Regions from separate parts of the Streptomyces sp. NPDC043876 genome, predicted to be linked through region 4. Evidence: riboswitches for the same ligand, from Rfam matches in the RefSeq annotation. Region 4 holds a riboswitch; each other region holds the start of a gene.
What was found. Region 4 has a riboswitch for cyclic di-AMP ahead of AC0693_RS30155 (M23 family metallopeptidase). Riboswitches for the same ligand answer to the same signal wherever they lie in the genome.
Positions count from the first base shown of each region.

Region 1: another riboswitch for cyclic di-AMP. It lies ahead of AC0693_RS28335 (transglycosylase family protein); the one in region 4 lies ahead of AC0693_RS30155 (M23 family metallopeptidase).
Region 2: another riboswitch for cyclic di-AMP. It lies ahead of AC0693_RS20245 (M23 family metallopeptidase); the one in region 4 lies ahead of AC0693_RS30155 (M23 family metallopeptidase).
Region 3: another riboswitch for cyclic di-AMP. It lies ahead of AC0693_RS09980 (LysM peptidoglycan-binding domain-containing protein); the one in region 4 lies ahead of AC0693_RS30155 (M23 family metallopeptidase).

Region 1 is NZ_JBWKDV010000010.1:84,127-88,814, reverse strand. Features, by position in the region: gene AC0693_RS28345 (cytochrome P450 family protein) at 1-607, shown strand, start outside; gene AC0693_RS28340 (LysM peptidoglycan-binding domain-containing protein) at 717-1,760, shown strand; cyclic di-AMP (ydaO/yuaA leader) riboswitch at 2,036-2,208, shown strand; gene AC0693_RS28335 (transglycosylase family protein) at 2,211-2,918, shown strand; gene eno (phosphopyruvate hydratase) at 3,178-4,464, shown strand; gene AC0693_RS28325 (FtsB family cell division protein) at 4,582-4,688, shown strand, end outside.
Region 2 is NZ_JBWKDV010000006.1:138,339-143,026, forward strand. Features, by position in the region: gene AC0693_RS20235 (M16 family metallopeptidase) at 1-736, shown strand, start outside; gene AC0693_RS20240 (M16 family metallopeptidase) at 757-2,124, shown strand; cyclic di-AMP (ydaO/yuaA leader) riboswitch at 2,331-2,487, shown strand; gene AC0693_RS20245 (M23 family metallopeptidase) at 2,500-3,303, shown strand; gene AC0693_RS20250 (GntR family transcriptional regulator) at 3,472-4,137, shown strand; gene AC0693_RS20255 (HPr family phosphocarrier protein) at 4,342-4,623, opposite strand.
Region 3 is NZ_JBWKDV010000003.1:127,522-132,209, reverse strand. Features, by position in the region: gene AC0693_RS09990 (alpha/beta fold hydrolase) at 1-703, opposite strand, end outside; gene AC0693_RS09985 (S-(hydroxymethyl)mycothiol dehydrogenase) at 908-1,993, opposite strand; cyclic di-AMP (ydaO/yuaA leader) riboswitch at 2,449-2,694, shown strand; gene AC0693_RS09980 (LysM peptidoglycan-binding domain-containing protein) at 2,699-3,481, shown strand; gene AC0693_RS09975 (beta-N-acetylhexosaminidase) at 3,531-4,688, opposite strand, start outside.
Region 4 is NZ_JBWKDV010000011.1:143,303-147,990, reverse strand. Features, by position in the region: gene AC0693_RS30165 (aspartate aminotransferase family protein) at 1-1,179, shown strand, start outside; gene AC0693_RS30160 (tyrosine-protein phosphatase) at 1,229-2,035, opposite strand; cyclic di-AMP (ydaO/yuaA leader) riboswitch at 2,356-2,535, shown strand; gene AC0693_RS30155 (M23 family metallopeptidase) at 2,538-3,548, shown strand; gene AC0693_RS30150 (SGNH/GDSL hydrolase family protein) at 3,716-4,525, shown strand; gene AC0693_RS30145 (MBL fold metallo-hydrolase) at 4,648-4,688, shown strand, end outside.

The sequences.
Region 1 (4,688 bases), on a different contig from region 4:
CCTGACGGAGGCCGAGGCCACCGCCATGTGCTTCGTGCTCCTCTTCGCGGGTTTCGAGACCACCATCAACCTGATCGGCAACGGCACCTGCGCGCTGCTCCGCAACCCCCGCCAGCGCGCGCTCCTCCAGGAGTCGCTGGCGGCCGGTGCGACGGAGCTGCTGGCGACCGGGATCGAGGAACTGCTCCGGTACGACGGTCCCGTGGAGCTGGCGACCTGGCGCTACGCGACCGAGCCGCTGACCATCGGCGGCCAGGACGTCCCGGCGGGCGATCCGGTGCTCGTCGTCCTCGCGGCGGCCGACCGGGACCCGGCGCGCTTCGACGCGCCGGACGCTCTGGACCTCGCGCGGAGCGACAACCAGCACCTCGGATACGGGCACGGCATCCACTACTGCCTGGGCGCTCCGCTGGCCCGACTGGAGGGTCAGACGGCGCTCGCGAGTTTGCTGACGCGTCTGCCCGATCTGGAACTGGCCATTCCTCCCGAGGAGCTGCGGTGGCGGGGCGGACTGATCATGCGTGGCCTGCGCACGCTTCCGGTCCGCTTCACAACCCCAAACGTTGCGGATGCGGAAGGGGCGGTGCCGGGGCCCGTGGCTGACTAACAGTCAACTCTGTGACCTCGACGTGATCTGCGCATCATCGACTTGTGACAAGCGTTCGAACCCGGCTAGGTTCGCGTCGCCCCCGCCGCCACGCGAAAGGTCCACCCTCATGCGTTCCGGGAACGGCCGCCACAGACGCCCCCGTCAGGTCCCCGCCCTCGTCGTCACCGCCGGAGTCGCCGGCTCCGCACTCGCTCTGCCGCTGTTCGCCGCCTCCGGCGCGAACGCGGCCGAGACCACCACCTGGGACAGGGTGGCCGAGTGCGAGAGCGGCGGAACCTGGAGCGCCGATTTCGGCAGCGGGTCGTACGGCGGACTCCAGTTCACGCTGGAACAGTGGAAGAGCGCGGGCGGGCTGGAGTTCGCCGCGCGGCCCGACCTCGCCAGCCGCTCGCAGCAGATAGCCATCGCCGAGCGGGTCCTCGCCTCGCAGGGACCGCAGGCCTGGCCGCTGTGCGGGGAGTCCTCCGGGCTCACCCGGGGCGGCCCCGCGCCCACCGTCGACCCGGGCCGCGCAGGTTCCGGTTCCGTCGCGCCGAGCCCGCTGCGCCCCGAAGGAACCCCGGCCTCCGGTGCGGGTCCGCTCGCCGGAGCGCCCGCGCCCGCCTCGACGCCGGCCTCCACCGGGCACATCCCCGGAGCCACCGCCCCGTCCGGGGCCAACGCCTCGCCCGGCGCGCTGCCGGCGGTCCCCGAGACCCCGCTGACCTCCGGACTGCCCGTCATGCCGCCCCCGGCGCCCGAGACCGGTGGCCCCGCCACCCCGACCGGGCCCACGGGAACGCCCGTGGCGCCCGTACCCGGCGGCTCCGCGCTCCCGGGCGGTCCGACGGCCTCCCCGTCGAACCCCGCGACTCCGGCGGCCCCGACGGGCCCGGCCGCCACGCCCGGCTCCGCGGCCACGCCGCAGGGCGAAACGTCGGCAACCGGTGGAAAGCACCGCGGAACGCCCGCCGCGGAGACGCCCGCGGCCCCTGACGCCCTGTCGGATCCGTCGTACACCGTCAAGGCCGGGGACAACCTGACGGCGATCGCGACCGCCCAGGGGGTCGAGGGTGGCTGGAATGCCCTTTACGAGGCAAATCAGCAGGTCATCGGGCATGACGCCGACCTCATCACCCCGGGGCAGAATCTCGATCTAAGCCAGAAATAGGGGCACTTCGGGCGCGAAGATCGCCTTGTATGTCCCCTTCGTGCAAGTGAGACATGCATCTCTTCGGTCCAACTGGCGTGTCCTGGTCGGAGACTGCCGCAAACCCGGCTCTCACCTGCGTAAACACCCGTCCCGGGAGCGCAAGTAGGGCCCGTTTCTCCCCGATGTCCCTCGTTGAACATCGGGGAGAGACCTGTCTACCTTCTGAATCGCTCGCCACCGCGGGCTCCTTCGACCGCATCGCCGAATCCTGCCGGCGGACGGAGGGAACAGTCGTCGCGCAAGCGCCGAAGGCAGGAGCGGGGGAACCAAGGTAAGTGCCGGAACCGGCCGTTGAGAGACGGTCACGGAACCGGCTTGGGGTTAAGCCGCGCACCACGGTGCGCGACCGGGCAACTCATCCGCCCGAACCCGACAGCTCACTTCGCAGGCGTCGGTGAGGAGAAAACCATGCTGCTTTCCGGCAAGGGCAAGCACCGTCGCGCCTCCAAGGCCACCCGTGTCGTCACCCTCGTCGGTGTCGCCGGTGTCGCCGTGGCGGCCCCGCTGATGACCGCGGGCGCCGCGAGCGCCGCGACCACCTCCCAGTGGGACGCCGTCGCCGCGTGCGAGTCCGGCGGCAACTGGTCCATCAACACGGGCAACGGCTACTACGGCGGCGTGCAGTTCTCGTCCTCCACCTGGGCGGCGTACGGCGGCAAGGCCTACGCCCCGCAGGCCAACCAGGCCACCAAGTCGCAGCAGATAGCCATCGCCGAGAAGGTCCTCAAGGGCCAGGGCAAGGGCGCGTGGCCGTCCTGCGGCGTGGGCCTGTCGAACGCGGCCTACAACGGCGGCGCGGCCGAGGCCCCCAAGCAGGCCAAGCCCGAGAAGAAGGCCGAGAAGAAGGCCCAGCCGAAGCAGGAGACCAAGCGCGCCGAGGCGCCGGTCACCCGCTCCGAGCGCGCCGAGACCCCGGCCCCCGTCAAGAAGACCCCGGCCGCCGAGGCCCCCAAGACGGGCAACGGCTCCTACGAGGTCAAGGCCGGCGACACCCTCGGCACCATCGCCCAGGCGAACGCCGTCAAGGGCGGCTGGCAGCACGTGTTCGAGCTGAACAAGGACATCGTGCAGGACGCCGACCTGATCTTCCCGGGTCAGAAGCTGAAGCTCAGCTGAACCCCGCGGTAACGCTCCACGCATGACCACCACCGCCCGGCGCGTATCCCCTCACGCGCCGGGCTGTCGTGTTTCCGCGGGCGGAATCCCGCCTTCAGCCTTGCTCTATGTCCTGTAAGAGGGGTATTCCCACCCTTTTTCGTCCCAGGGAGCGGTTGCTCGGCGGGCCGACCGCCCCGATCCGGTTAGGCTCTAAGCGGCAGGGCCGTCCCACGGCCCGACACGCCACCGCACACCCAGCGCCACATCCCATAAGGAGATGCTCGTGCCGTCCATCGACGTCGTCGTAGCCCGGGAAATCCTGGACTCCCGAGGCAACCCCACGGTCGAGGTCGAGGTTGGCCTCGACGACGGCAGCACCGGCCGTGCTGCTGTTCCGTCCGGCGCCTCCACCGGTGCCTTCGAGGCCGTCGAGCTGCGGGACGGTGACGCCAACCGCTACCTCGGCAAGGGCGTCGAGAAGGCCGTCCTCGCCGTCATCGAGCAGATCGGCCCGGAGCTCGTCGGCTACGACGCCACCGAGCAGCGCCTGATCGACCAGGCCATGTGCGACCTGGACGCCACCGACAACAAGGGCTCGCTGGGCGCCAACGCGATCCTCGGTGTCTCCCTGGCCGTCGCGCACGCCGCGTCCGAGGCCTCGGACCTGCCGCTCTTCCGCTACCTCGGTGGCCCGAACGCGCACCTGCTGCCCGTTCCGATGATGAACATCCTGAACGGCGGGTCGCACGCCGACTCCAACGTGGACATCCAGGAGTTCATGATCGCTCCGATCGGCGCGGAGTCCTTCTCCGAGGCGCTGCGCTGGGGTTCCGAGGTCTACCACACCCTCAAGAAGGTCCTGCACAGCAAGGGCCTCTCCACCGGCCTGGGCGACGAGGGCGGCTTCGCCCCGAACCTGGAGTCCAACCGCGCCGCGCTCGACCTCATCGTCGAGGCCATCAAGCTGGCCGGCTACGTCCCGGGCAAGGACATCGCGCTGGCGCTCGACGCCGCCGCGTCCGAGTTCTACAAGGACGGCAAGTACGAGTACGAGGGCCAGTCCCGCTCGGCCGCCGAGATGACCGAGTACTACGAGGAGCTCTGCGCCGCGTACCCGCTGGTCTCCCTCGAAGACCCGCTGTTCGAGGACGACTGGGCCGGCTGGAAGATCCTCACCGACCGCCTGGGCTCCAAGGTCCAGATCGTCGGCGACGACCTCTTCGTCACCAACCCGGAGCGCCTCGCCCGCGGCATCGAAGAGGGCTCGGCGAACGCCCTGCTCGTCAAGGTGAACCAGATCGGTTCGCTGACCGAGGCCCTGGACGCCGTCGAGATGGCCCAGCGCAACGGCTTCAAGTGCATGATGTCGCACCGCTCCGGCGAGACCGAGGACGTCACCATCGCCGACCTCGCCGTCGCGGTGAACTGCGGTCAGATCAAGAGCGGCGCCCCGGCCCGCTCGGACCGCGTCGCCAAGTACAACCAGCTGCTGCGCATCGAGGAGATCCTCGACGACGCCGCGGTGTACGCGGGCCGCTCCGCCTTCCCGCGCTTCAAGGGCTGACCCTCCTCCGCGGGGTTCATCCCCGCGGGGCCAGGCAGCCTCCGTACGTCCCCGCGCTCGGTCCCGTACCGTGTGCGGGGACGTATTGCTGTGTGCGCTACAGGGGAGGCGGAGTCAATGGCCGGGAACCGGGATCGGTTCTCCACCTTCTCGACCGCGACCAGGCTCAAGCAGCTCGGAGAACGGACCGCGGCCCACGTCTACCGCTCGCAGACGCGCCGTCA
Region 2 (4,688 bases), on a different contig from region 4:
CGTCGGCGACATCGACCCCGAGCAGACGCTCGCCTGGATCGAGAAGTACTTCGGCACCATCCCCGCGCACGACGGCAAGCAGCCGCCGCGCGACGGCTCGCTGCCCGACACCATGGGCGGCCAGCTCCGCGAGGAGATCGTCGAGCAGGTCCCGGCCCGCGCCCTGATGGCCGCCTACCGGCTACCGCACGACGGCACCCGCGACTGCGACGCCGCCGACGTGGCCCTGACCATCCTGGGCGGCGGCGAGTCCTCCCGGCTCCACAACCGCCTGGTCCGCCGCGACCAGAGCGCCGTGGCGGCCGGATTCGGCATGCTGCGCCTGGCCGGCGCCCCCTCGCTGGGGTGGCTGGACGTCAAGACCTCCGGCGGGGTCGAGGTGCCCGACATCGAGGCCGCCGTCGACGAGGAACTCGCGCGGTTCGCCGCCGAGGGCCCGACCGCCGAGGAGATGGAGCGCGCGCAGGCCCAGCTGGAGCGCGAATGGCTGGACCGGCTGAGCACGGTGGCCGGCCGCGCCGACGAACTGTGCCGCTTCGCGGTGCTCTTCGGCGACCCGCAGCTGGCGCTCACCGCCGTCGGCCGGGTCCTGGACATCACCGCCGAAGAGGTCCAGGCCGTGGCCGCGTCCCGGCTGCGCCCGGACAACCGCGCCGTGCTCGTCTACGAGCCGCTCGCGGCCGACGACGCCGAGGAAGCCGCCGAGAACGACGAGACCGAAGGGACGGAGCAGTGAGCGACACCGCAGCCGTCACGATGACCTTCCACCCCCGGCCGCAGCCCGGCGAGGCCCGGCCGTGGGCGTTCCCGGCCCCCGAGCGCGGTGCGCTGGACACCGGCCTGACCGTGCTGCGCTGCCACCGGCCCGGACAGCAGGTGGTGGCCGTCGAGATCAACCTCGCCGCCCCGCTGGACGCCGAACCGGCCGGGCTGGACGGCGTGGCCACGATCATGGCCCGCGCCCTGTCCGAGGGCACCGACAAGCACTCCGCGGAGGAGTTCGCGGCCGAGCTGGAGCGCTGCGGCGCCACCCTCGACGCGCACGCCGACCACCCCGGCATCCGGGTCTCCCTGGAGGTCCCGGCCTCCCGGCTCGCCAAGGCCCTGGGCCTGCTCGCCGAGGCCCTGCGCGCCCCCGCCTTCGCCGACAGCGAGGTGGACCGGCTGGTGCGCAACCGGCTCGACGAGATCCCGCACGAGCTGGCCAACCCGCAGCGCCGGGCCGCCAAGCAGCTCTCCCAGGAGCTGTTCCCGGCCACGCTGCGGATGTCCCGCCCGCGCCAGGGCACCGAGGAGACGGTGGCCCGGATCGACGCCGCGGCCGTACGTGCCTTCTACGAGGCCCACGTGCGCCCCGCCACCTCCACCGCGGTGGTGGTCGGCGACCTGACCGGCATCGATCTGGACGCCGTCCTCGCGGACACCCTGGGCACCTGGACGGGCGGCACGGCCGAGCCGCTCCCCGTACCGCCGATCACCGCGGACGACACGGGCCGCGTCGTCATCGTGGACCGGCCGGGCGCGGTGCAGACCCAGCTGCTCATCGGGCGGATCGGCGCGGACCGGCACGACCGCGTCTGGGCGCCCCAGGTGCTCGGCACGTACTGCCTGGGCGGCACCCTCACCTCCCGCCTGGACAAGGTGCTGCGCGAGGAGAAGGGCTACACCTACGGCGTGCGCGCCTTCGGGCAGGTGCTGCGCTCCACCGCCGACGGCACCGGCGCGTCGATGCTCGCCATCAGCGGTTCGGTGGACACCCCCAACACGGGCCCGGCGCTGGAGGACCTCTGGAAGGTGCTGCGCACCCTCGCGGAGGGCGGTCTGACCGACGCGGAGCGGGACGTGGCGGTGCAGAACCTGGTGGGCGTGGCCCCGTTGAAGTTCGAGACGGCCGCGTCCGTCGCGGGGACCCTGGCCGACCAGGTCGAGCAGGGCCTGCCGGACGACTACCAGGCGCGGTTGTACGCGCGGCTGGCCGAGACGGGCACGGTGGAGGCCACCTCCGCCGTCGTCAACGCCTTCCCGGTGGACCGGCTCGTGACGGTGCTCGTCGGTGACGCCGCGCAGATCGAGGCGCCGGTGCGCGCGCTCGGAATCGGTGACGTGCGCGTCGTCGCGAACTGACGGTGAACCGCCCATGAACTGAGCGGGCGCGGAAGGGGTTTCGGTGACTTGGCCACCGGAACCCCTTTTGTCCGTTTGGCGGAGAGGTTGCTTCTATGTCACGTGACGTAGCTAACAATGGGGCGCGTGTGTTTGGTGATTACCCGAAGATCCGCCTAGCGTCGGGCGTGCTGTCCGTCAGTTGTGAACGCCGCACTCGCGGCACCGGGCAGCGATCGCCGAGTCCCCGTCAGGCGCGAGCCTGGGGAGCCGGGGACCCACAGTCCCTGGGGTGAATCGGGCCATCTCGCAAGAGGGGGCCCGTAGGAGACCTTCCTGCTCCGAACCCGTCAGCTAACCCGGTAGGCGAGAGGGAAGGAAAGGATCAGCCCCTTCATGGCGTTCGGCAGCAGTCGTGCCTCTTCCGGCAAGCACCGTGGTTCCAGCCGTCTGAGCCGGAAGACCGCAGGTGTCGCCGGCATAGCCGCCCTCGCCGCCACCGGCGTCGCGGCCAGCCTCGCAGCCCCGGCCTTCGCCGCGGACAACCACCACACCACCGCCCCCCAGGGTGACGGCATGAACGCCGTCGTCGTCGCGGACACCCTCGCCGGCGACCTGGAGGCCCAGGCCGACGCGCAGCGCAACGCCGCCGACGCCGCCGCCCTCAAGGCGCAGGCCGAGGCCGAGGCGAAGACGAAGGCCGCCGAGGCCCGCCGCATGGCCGAGGCGAAGGCCAAGGCCGAGCGCGAGGCCAAGGAGCGCGCGGACCGCGAAGAGGAGCGCAAGCGCCTCAACGCCTTCGTGCTGCCGGTCACCGGCTCCTACGTCAGCACCCAGTACGGCGCGGGCGGCAGCGCCTGGTCCTCCGGCAGCCACACCGGCGTCGACTTCCACGCCGCCGAGGGCACCGTCGTCCACGCCGTGGGCGCGGGCGTCGTCGTCGAGGCCGGCGACGGCGGTGCGTACGGCAACAACATCGTCATCAAGCACAACGACGGTACGTACACCCAGTACGGCCACCTCTCGCGGCTGAGCGTCTCCGCCGGCGAGCAGGTCACCGCGGGCCAGCAGATCGGGCTGTCGGGCAACACCGGCAACAGCTTCGGCGCGCACCTGCACTTCGAGGCCCGTACCGGCCCGTCCTACGGCTCGGACATCAACCCGCTGGCCTACCTGCGGTCCAAGGGCGTCGAGATCTGACCCGCCCGCGCACGCGCTGACCGAAGGCCCCGGCTCATCGAGCCGGGGCCTTCGTGTCGTGCGCGCCTTTGTGCCCCTTTCCGAAAACCGTCCTCGGAAAAGAGCGCGCGTTGCCATAGAGTCGCGGTAATGGATTCGGCGGCAACGGTATTCAGCGGAGGTCCGGTCTTGCGAATTCCCGCGCACGCGGTTTGTACGGCGATCCGCGACGACATCGTCTCCGGGGTCTTCGGCCCGGGCTCCCGCCTCACCGAGGAGCTGCTCGCCCGGCGCTACGGAGTCTCCCGCGTCCCCGTCCGGGAGGCACTGCGCACCCTGGAGTCCGAGGGCTTCGTCACCACCCGCCGGCACGCGGGCGCCTGCGTCGCCGAGCCGACCGAGCAGGAGGCGGCCGACCTCCTGGAGGTCCGGATGCTGCTGGAGCCCCTCGCGGCGGCCCGGGCCGCCCGTCGGCGCAGCGAGGCGCACCTGAAGGTGCTGCGGGGGCTGGTCCGGCTGGGCCAGGAGCGGGCCAGGAGGGGGCAGGGGGAGGATCTGCGGTCCCTGGGCGGCTGGTTCCACGAGACGCTCGTGCAGGCCTCGGACAGCCCCGGCCTGATCGCGCTGCTCACGCAGATGCGCCACAAGGTCGCCTGGATGTACGCCGTGGACGCTCCGGTGCGGCCCGTGGAGTCCTGGGCGGAGCACGGCGCGATCGTGGACGCGGTGGCGCGCGGTGACGCGGAGCGGGCGCGGGCGCTGACCGCGGCCCACGCCGACCGCGCGGCCGGAGCGCACCGGCTGCGCGTGAGGACTTCGCAACCTGCCGTAAACATGGCGAGCGGCGGGCTTTAACACGGTCCCGATACAAAGGATTGATTTACCGGGCGGGAATTGTTTTTCCGGCCGCGTGGGTGCGTTCCGAATAAACGAAAAGGTCCGGGGCTGTTACGCGGCTTCGGGCGTTGCCGGGAAATGCGGCGGAGCCGTGGCCCCGGGTGAGGGGGCCACGGCTCCGCCGTGGGTGGCGCGTGGGCCGGACCCGGGGGTCAGGCGGGGTCAGACGGTCTCGGGAAGCTCTTCGAGACCCTCGGCGACCAGCTTCGCCAGACGGTCCAGCGCGGCGTCCGCGCCCTCGGCGTCGGACGCGAGGACGATCTCCTCGCCGCCCTGGGCGCCCAGGCCCAGGACCGCGAGCATGGACGCGGCGTTGACCGGGTTGCCGTCGGCCTTGGAGATGGTCACCGGGACGCCGGAAGCGGTCGTCGCCCGGACGAAGATCGAGGCGGGACGAGCGTGCAGGCCCTCGGCCCAGCCGACGTTGACGCGGCGCTCTGCCATGGTGATGCCCTTCAGGTTCTTACGGTTGTCTAGACCAGTCTCTCACGGCACTCCGAGTGCTCCGG
Region 3 (4,688 bases), on a different contig from region 4:
CGGGGGTGAGCGGGTGGCCGCCGGGGAGTTCGGTGGGGTGCTCGGCGAGGTGGGCGGCGATGGCGCGGGCGCGTTCGACGTCCATCGGGTAACGGGCGTAGTGCGCCAGGTTCTTGCGCTCGACGCGCGGGAGCGCCGCGGCGTAGACCTCGTCGGCGGTGGCGTCGAGGGACGGCAGGCCGCCGGTGATCAGCGCGGCGCTGAGCCCCTCGGGCGCGGCGCCGAGGTAGTGGGTGACGCAGAACCCGCCGAAGCTCTGGCCGAGTACGGTCCAGGGCGCGCCGCCGGTGAGGGCGGGGCGGATGGCTTCGCAGTCGCGGACGATCGCGTCAGCGCGGAAGTGGGCGAGGTAGTCGGCCTGTTCGGCGGGGCCGCCGCGCAGCGGGAGGGTCTGGCGGTTCGCGGGGGTGGAACGGCCGGTGCCGCGCTGGTCCAGGAGGAGGACGCGGAACTCGGTCAGGGCCCGGTCCAGCCAGGCCTGGCGGCCGGTGAAGCGGCGGGCGCCGAAGCCGGGGCCGCCCTCCAGGTAGAGCAGCCAGGGCAGCGTGGCCGGGTCCTTGCCCGTCGCCACGGCCTCGCGGGCGTACAGCTCGATGCGCTCGCCGTCCGGGCGGTCGTGGTCCAGCGGGACCGTGAAGCGGTGGTCGGTCAGGACTACGCCGGGCTGGCGGTAGCTGCGGCTCTGGCTGTGGCTGTGGGTCACGGACGATCCAAGGGTCGGGTGTGGTGGGTTCCGGTGCGGTGGGTTCCGGTGCGGGTCGTGCGGGCCCGGTGCGGTGGGTTCCGGTGCGGGTCGTGCGGGCCCGGTGCTGCCTCCGGCGGCGCCTCAAACGCCGGCGGGGCTGATATCGCCGTCGCCGGGGCTGATGTGGCGGCCCCGGGACGGGGGGTGGCCCGGGGCTCGTGGTCAGAAGAGGACGACCGAGCGGAGGACTTCGCCGCGTTCCATGCGGGCGAAGGCTTCCTCCACGTCGTCGAGCGCGATGGTCTCGGAGACGAACGCGTCGAGGTCGAGGCGGCCCTGGAGGTAGAGGTCGATCAGCAGCGGGAAGTCCCGCTCGGGCAGGCAGTCCCCGTACCAGGAGGACTTGAGGGCGCCGCCGCGGCCGAAGACGTCGAGCAGCGGGAGTTCGAGGGTCATCTCCGGGGTGGGGACGCCGACCAGCACCACGGTGCCGGCCAGGTCGCGGGCGTAGAACGCCTGCCGGTAGGTCTCGGGGCGGCCGACGGCGTCGATGACCACGTCCGCTCCGTTGCCGCCGGTCAGCGCCTGGACCGCCTTGACCACGTCCTCGGTCCGGCCGTTGACGGTGTGGGTGGCGCCCAGCCCCCTGGCCTGTTCCAGCTTGCGGTCGTCCAGGTCCACCGCGATGATCCGGCCCGCGCCGGCGAGCCGGGCCCCGGCGACGGCCGCGCTGCCCACGCCGCCGCAGCCGATGACGGCCACCGAGTCGCCGCGGCCGACGTTCCCGGTGTTGAGGGCCGCGCCGAGGCCCGCCATCACCCCGCAGCCCAGCAGCCCGGCGGCGGCGGCCGAGGCCGCCGGGTCCACCTTGGTGCACTGGCCGGCGGCGACCAGGGTCTTCTCGGCGAAGGCTCCGATGCCCAGCGCCGGGGAGAGCGGAGTGCCGTCCTCCAGGGTCATGGACTGGGTGGCGTTGTGGGTGTCGAAGCAGTACCAGGGGCGCCCGCGCTTGCAGGCGCGGCAGCGGCCGCACACGGCGCGCCAGTTGAGGATCACGAAGTCGCCGGGGGCGACGCCGGTGACATCGGGGCCGACGGCCTCCACCACTCCGGCGGCCTCGTGGCCGAGGAGGAAGGGGAAGGCGTCGTTGATGCCGCCCTCCCGGTAGTGCAGGTCGGTGTGGCAGACCCCGCAGGCCTGGACCTGGACGAGCGCCTCGCCCGGCCCCGGGTCGGGCACGAGGATCGTTGTCGTCTCCACCGGCGCGCCCTTGCTCCGTGCGATGACCCCTCGTACGCGATGCGTCACGTCATACCCCGCTCTCCTGTGATCCGTCCCGTGCTGCGAACGTACACGGCGGGAGCCTCCCGGCGGGGCCACCGGCACACTTCGGGCGGCCGACGGCGCCCGGGCGCCGGACGCCTGGGTCCCGCAGACGCCCGGGGCGCCCCCCGGGCGCGCGGAACTGCCGGAGGAGGCGCGGCCGGTGGAGGTGCGAGAAACACCTTTAGAGGCAGCTAGGGGTGATTTGCCCTTGAATGCGGAACGGGCGCCCCGGCGGTGATGTGAGTCACGCGGAACAGGCCGGACCGCCGCCACCCGTAAAAGATCCGGAAGGTTCAATTCCGGGCCCCGCAATGAAATTCGGGATCCACGGCCCGTACGGGTGTGACGCATTCCGCGGACCGGTACCGATAAGACGATCACCACGCGGAATTCGCCCCTTGTTCCCGCCCTCCCTCTTCGTTTACGGTCACCGCAATCCAGGTGGAACGCCGAATCCTGCCGCCACCCGGAAACCCATCCCACTTCACGTACGGCAGGAGCGGGGGAACCAGGTAGGCCGCCGGTCCGGATCATGAATCCGGACCGGCTCGGGGTGAAGTCGCACCACCGGCACGCACGTCTTCGTCATGCCCGAGGCATGTCCGGAACACGCGTGCCGCGGTGCGGCCGGACAGCTCCCGTCCGAACCCGACAGCTCACCTCGCAGGCGACGGAGAGGAATGCGCCATGTCCGCATCGGGCAAGCACCGCCGTCCCAAGAACAGCCGGGTGGCCCGTCTGGTCGCCGTCGCGGGCACCGGCGGTTTCGCCCTCGCCCTCCCGCTGATCAGCGCCTCCGGGGCGGAGGCCGCTCAGCCGGCCGCGGCCGCCAAGGCGCCCACCGCTTCCACGGCCGCGACGAAGGCCGCCGCCCCCACGGTCTATTCCGTGGTGCCCGGCGACACCCTTTCCAAGATCGCGCAAACGCATTCCGTGAGCGGCGGCTGGAAGAAGCTGTACGCGGACAACCGCTCGGTGATCGGCAGCGACCCGTCCGTCATCCGCCCGGGAACCAAGCTGACGATCGGCGGGGCCGCAAAGGCGAGTTCGGGATCGGCCAAGGCCACCGCCACGGCCCTGGCCGCCCATCGGAATACCACGGCCACGCCCGCCCGCGCCGACCGTTCCGCACGGCCCACCACTCTGTACGCCAACAACCTCGACGGGTGGATTCGCCAGTCGCTGGAGATCATGGCCCAGCACGGAATTCCCGGAACCTACGACGGAATTCACCGCAACGTGCTGCGCGAGTCCTCGGGCAACCCGCTCGCCATCAACAACTGGGACTCCAACGCGGCCGCGGGCATTCCCTCGAAGGGCCTCCTCCAGGTCATCGACCCCACCTTCAGGGCCTACCACGTGCCCGGCACGTCGTCCGACTCCTACGACCCGGTCGCGAACATCACCGCCGCCTGCAACTACGCGGCCGCCCGCTACGGTTCGATCGACAACGTCAACGGCGCCTACTGAGCGGACCCCGGGCGGAGCACGCCGCGCGGGCCGGTCCCGGGATCCCGCCTCACCTCAGGCGGTCGGCCAGCGCGGTGAACTGACTCCACGTCGGCCCGGGCGGCCGCGGGTCCCAGACCTTTTGGGCGAGGGCGGCCAGCGGCAGCCGGATCCCGGCGGCGACCTGCGCCTGGGTCTGCGATCCGGCCAGGTCGCACCAGACGGCGAGCCGGGCGCCCAGGATCCGGTCGGCGTAGCGGGCGGGCACGGCCTCGGTGCCGCGCAGCACGAGCGGGGTCCACTGTTCGTAGATCCGCCGGCCGGTCGGGTAGGTGAAGTCGTTGGGCTCGCCGAGGACGTAGTACAGGTACTCGTCGTTGAGGTTGACCACGGGCCGGCCCTCGCGCAGGTACTCCAGGGGCGGGCGGGCGCCGATCTCCTTGCCCGTCCAGTACTCCACCTCGATGTCCCGCGCGGCGGTGGCCGCGCCCCCGGTGAAGAAGCCGTCGTTCCACGCCTTGGGCTGCCGGCCGGCGGCCCGGACCACGGACGCGCGGTCGTTCAGCCAGCCGGTGGCCAGGTCGAAGACGCGCGCCCCGGCGCCGTACCGCTTCCGGGCGGCCGCCGCGAGCTGCGGGAAGGAGGCCTGCGGGTCCTTGACGACCAGCGCCTGGTACTCGTCGGCGCCGACGTGCCAGCGCGCGCCGGGGAAGAGCGGCAGGTATTCGCGCAGCAGCTCGTCGACGAGCCGCGCGGACGCCGGGTCGGAGATGTCCACGGCGCCCTTGACGGCCCGCCCGGCCGCGTCGCGCAGCTGGAGGGCGGGGTGGGCGCGCAGGACGGCGCCCAGGTGTCCGGGCGAGTCGATCTCGGGGACGACCTCGATGTGCAGGCTCCGGGCGAGGGCCACGATGGCGCGCACCTCGGCCTGGCTGAGGTGCGGGTCGGAGACGATCTCGGGGTGGCTGACGGAAGCGATGCGGAAGGCCTGGTCGTCGGAGAAGTGCAGGCCCAGCTGGTTGAGCTTGAGGTCGGCCATCTCGCGCAGCCGGTCCTCGATCCACGGCGCGGTGAAGTTCTTGCGGGCTATGTCGAGGTTCAGGCCGCGCTGCGGGCGGTCCGGCGCGTCCTTGACCGTTCCCTCGCCGATGGATCCGGCGCCGCGGACAGCCTGTTCGAGGGTGCGCGTGCCGTAGAAGACCCCGGCGTCGTCGGGCCCGGTGATGCG
Region 4 (4,688 bases):
GGGCTCGGCCGCCACCACCCCGTCGTCCGGCGGGCCCTGCACGACGTGCTCGACGCGCAGCTCGCCGACCTCACCCGCTTCGACTGCCAGCCGCTGCCCGGGCTGCTGGCGGAGAAGCTGCTGTCCCACAGTCCCCACCTGGACCGGGTCTTCTTCGGCAACAGCGGCACCGAGGCCGTGGAGACCGCGCTGAAGTTCGCCCGCTTCGCCACGGGCCGCCCCAGGGTCCTCTACTGCGACCACGCCTTCCACGGGCTCACCACCGGCTCCCTGTCGGTGAACGGGGAGGCGGGCTTCCGGGACGGGTTCGCGCCCCTGCTGCCCGACACCCGGATCGCCCTCGGGGACCTGGGGGCCCTGGAGCGCGAGCTGAAGCGCGGCGACGTGGCCGCCTTCGTCGTGGAGCCGATCCAGGGCAAGGGGGTGCTGGCGGCCCCGCCCGGTTTCCTGCGCGCCGCGCAGGAGCTGCTGCACCGGCACAAGGCCCTGCTGATCGCGGACGAGGTGCAGACCGGCTTCGGCCGGACCGGGGAGTTCTACGCCTACCAGCACGAGGCCGGGGTGGAACCCGACCTGGTGTGCGTCGCCAAGGCCCTGTCGGGCGGCTACGTGCCCGTCGGCGCGACCCTGGGCAAGGACTGGATCTTCAAGAAGGTGTACTCGTCCATGGACCGGGTCCTCGTGCACTCGGCCAGCTTCGGCTCCAACGCCCAGGCCATGGCCGCCGGGCTCGCGGTGCTGTCCGTCATGGAGAACGAGTCGGTCGTGGCCAACGCCCGTGCCATGGGCGATCTGCTGCGCGGCCGGCTCGCGGCGATGGTGGACGAGTACGAACTGCTGCACGAGGTGCGCGGCCGGGGGCTGATGATCGGCATCGAGTTCGGCCGCCCGTCCTCGCTGGGCCTGCGCAGCCGGTGGACCATGCTCCAGGCCGCGCGCAAGGGGCTCTTCGCGCAGATGGTCGTCGTACCGCTGCTCCAGAAGCACCGGATCCTGACCCAGGTCTCCGGTGACCACCTGGAAGTGATCAAGCTGATTCCGCCGCTGATCGTGGACGAGGCGGACGTGGACCGCTTCGTGGGCGCCTTCCGGGAGGTCATGGACGACGCCCACGGCGGGGGCGGGCTGATGTGGGACTTCGGCAGGACGCTGGTCAAGCAGGCCGTCGCGAACCGCTGACCCGCCGGGTGGTCCGCCGGTCGGCCGCCCGGCGGACCGGCCGGCGCCGTCACTCCAGGAGGCGGTCGCGCAGCTCGTCGAGGGTCTCGGGCGCGAGGCCGAGGCCCTCGGCGAGGTAGCGGTCGGTGCTGCCCCAGATCTCCTCCAGGGTTTCGAAGGCCGCGTGCAGGTACTCGGCGCGCGCGTCGAAGAGCGGGGCGAGCAGCTCCATCACCTCGGGGGAGCGGGCCTCGGGGGTCCCGCCGCTGCGGCGCACCTTGTAGCGGCGGTGCGGAGCGTTCGACTCCAGGTAGTCGGCCACGATCGCCTCGCGCTCCACGTCGAGCGCGAGCAGGGTGACGGCGATCGAGAGCCCGGCCCGGTCCTTGCCGGCCGCGCAGTGCATCAGGACCGGCACCTCGTTCCGGGCGAGCGCCTGCACGACCCGGCGGTGCTCGGCGGTGCGGGTCGTCACGATCTCGCGGTAGGAGGCGGCCATCCGCCGGGCGGCCTTGCCGTCGCCGAGGGCCTCCCGCAGCTGGCCGAGATCGCCGTCGCGGACCATCCGCCAGAACTCCGTGCCGTCCGCCGGGTCGGAGAGCGGGAGGTTGACGTTGCGCACGCCCGGCAGCTCGACGTCCGGGCCCTCCAGGGCGTGGTCGGCGGCGTTGCGGAAGTCGAAGACGGTGTGGAGACCCAGCGACGCGAGGAATTCCGTGTCGGTTTCGGTGGCATGCGCCAGATGTCCGCTTCGGTAGACCTGTCCCGATCTGACCCTCCGTCCGTCGGTGGCCGGGAGGCCGCCCACGTCACGGAAGTTGCGCACTCCGGTCAGTTCCGGCTCCGTGGACGGGGCCTGGGGTATCTGCTGGGTCACGAAGACTCCTCCGTATCGTCGCGGCATGTCCGAATTGCGCTGGTTGAACGCAACTTGCCATAAGGGGCGGGGAGATCGGGCCCGTCCCCGTGAGCAGGATCATACGGTGACCGTGAGTGTGTGATCGCTAAAGCCGAATTGCCTTGTGCGCAAGGGTGTTGCCGCAGCGGATTCCACGGAGGGTGACCGGAATTCCGGCGGCCCCTCACCCGCGCCATTACCCAAGGGAATTCGCGGCTTGTTCCACGGGACCGGAGCCAATACCTTCACCTCCACCCGGATGGACCGCCTAATCCTGCCACCGTCCGGCACCGCACCCGACGATCCACGCGCCCGGCAGGAGCGGGGGAACCAGGTAAGCCGCCGTTTCCGAATCCGATCTTCTCGATGTTCTCGAATGGATCTCCTCCGGACGGCTCGGGGTGAAGCCGTAGATCTACGGCCGGACATCTCCAGTCCGAACCCGACAGCTCACCTCGCAGGCGACGGAGAGGAATTCACCATGCCCGCAAAGGGAAAGCACCGCCGTCCGAAGTCCGCCGCATTCACCCGCGGTCTCGTCGTCGCGGGCACCGGAAGCGCGGCGCTCGCGCTGCCGCTGCTGGGCGCCGCCGGCGCGCAGGCCGCCCCGCAGGCCACGGCTCCCGCCACCGCCGCGCTGCCGGCCCAGGCCCTCCCGGCCCAGGCTCCGGCGGCGCTCCGGGCCGCGGCCGCCGCGCCCGAGGCCTCCTCGGTGTACACCGTGGTGTCCGGCGACTGCCTCTCGGAGATCGCCGCGGAGCGGCACCTGAGCGGTGGTTGGCAGCGCCTCTACGCGGACAACCGCGAGGCCGTCGGCTCCGACCCCTCGCTGATCCACCCGGGGCTGAAGCTCGCGCTCGGCGGACCGGGCGGACAGGCTCCGGCGCCCGCCGCGCAGAGCGCCGAGGAACCCGCGCCGGTGGCGGACGACGCTGCGGACGCGGACGAGGACGCGGGCCAGGACGAGGGCGCCGCCGCCGCGGAGGCCCCGGCCGCCACGGCCGACGAGGGTGCGTCGCAGGAGGGAACGAGTGCTCGGGGCGGCACCTCCGCCGGCACGGGCTCGGGCAGCGGTACCGCCTCGGCCTCCGGCTTCGTCGCCCCGGTCTCCGCCTCCATCGCCACCCAGTACCGGGCGAGCGGCAGCATGTGGTCCAGCGGTTACCACACCGGCGTCGACTTCGCCGTGGGCACCGGCACCACCGTCCACGCGGTCGGCGCGGGCACCGTGGTCTCCGCCGGCTGGGGCGGCGCGTACGGCAACGAGGTCGTCATCCGGCACGCGGACGGCCGCTACTCGCAGTACGGCCACCTGTCCCAGCTCTCGGTCTCGGTCGGCCAGAGCGTGACCGCGGGCCAGAGCATCGGCCTCTCCGGTGCCACCGGCAACGTCACCGGCCCGCACCTGCACTTCGAGATCCGCACCGGGTCCGGCTACGGCACGGACATCGACCCGCTGGGCTACCTGCGCTCGAAGGGCGTGAACGTCTGACGCCACCGCCGCGTCGGTGTCCCCGCCTCCCTTGAAAGACCTGACGGACTCCTCACTTATTCCTTACCCGCCGGGTGGTAAAGATCACGGTCCGTCAAGGGGTGGCTACGGTCGCGTAGGTCACCGCCCGGGGTGGAGTATGGGCTCTCGTGGCAGCGACGACAGCGATGACGACGAAGACGACGGCACGGACGACGGAAATCAAGACGGCACTGCCGGGCATCGGCTCGTACGCGGCGATCGGGGACAGTTTCACCGAGGGTGTGGGCGACCCGGGGCCGGGGGGCCTGTGCGTGGGCTGGGCCGACCGGCTCGCCGTGCTCCTCGCGGACCAGCGCGAGGAGCACGACTTCCGGTACGCCAACCTCGCCGTGCGGGGGAAGCTCCTGGACCAGATCGTGGCCGACCAGGTACCGCGGGCCAAGGAACTGGCGCCCGACCTGGTCAGCTTCTGCGCCGGGGGCAATGACATCATCCGGCCGGGGAGCGACCCCGACGACGTGGCGGAGCGGTTCGAGGCGGCCCTCGCCGACCTCGTCGGGTCCGTCGGCATGGTGATGATCACCACCGGTTTCGACACCCGCGGGGTGCCGGTGCTCAGGCACATCCGGGGCAAGGTGGCGACGTACTCGGCGCACGTCCGGTCCATCGCCGACCGGTACGGATGCCCGGTGCTCGACCTCTGGTCGCTGAAGTCCGTACAGGACAGGCGGGCTTGGGACCACGACCGGCTGCACCTCTCGCCCGAGGGGCACACCCGGGTCGCGCTGCGCGCCGCGCAGGTGCTCGGCCTGGAGGTGCCCGCGGACCCGGACCAGCCGTGGCCCCCGCAGCAGCCGCGCGGCTCGGCCGAGGTGACCCGCGACAACATCCAGTGGGCACGGGAGCACCTCGTGCCGTGGATCGGCAGGCGACTGCGCGGGGAGTCCTCGGGGGACCGCATGGGGGCCAAGCGCCCGGACCTGCTGCCGCTGTAGGGGCGGGCCGAGGGGCGTCGCGGGCGAGGCGGGGAGGCGCGCGGAATCCTTCGGGGGCGGCGCGCGTTGGGATGGTGGTAGAACGTACGACCAGCCCTGCCCACTTCCCCTCTGGAGGCGCCTTGACCGGCTCCGGCCCCGGCTCCCGTTCCTTGCGTCCACG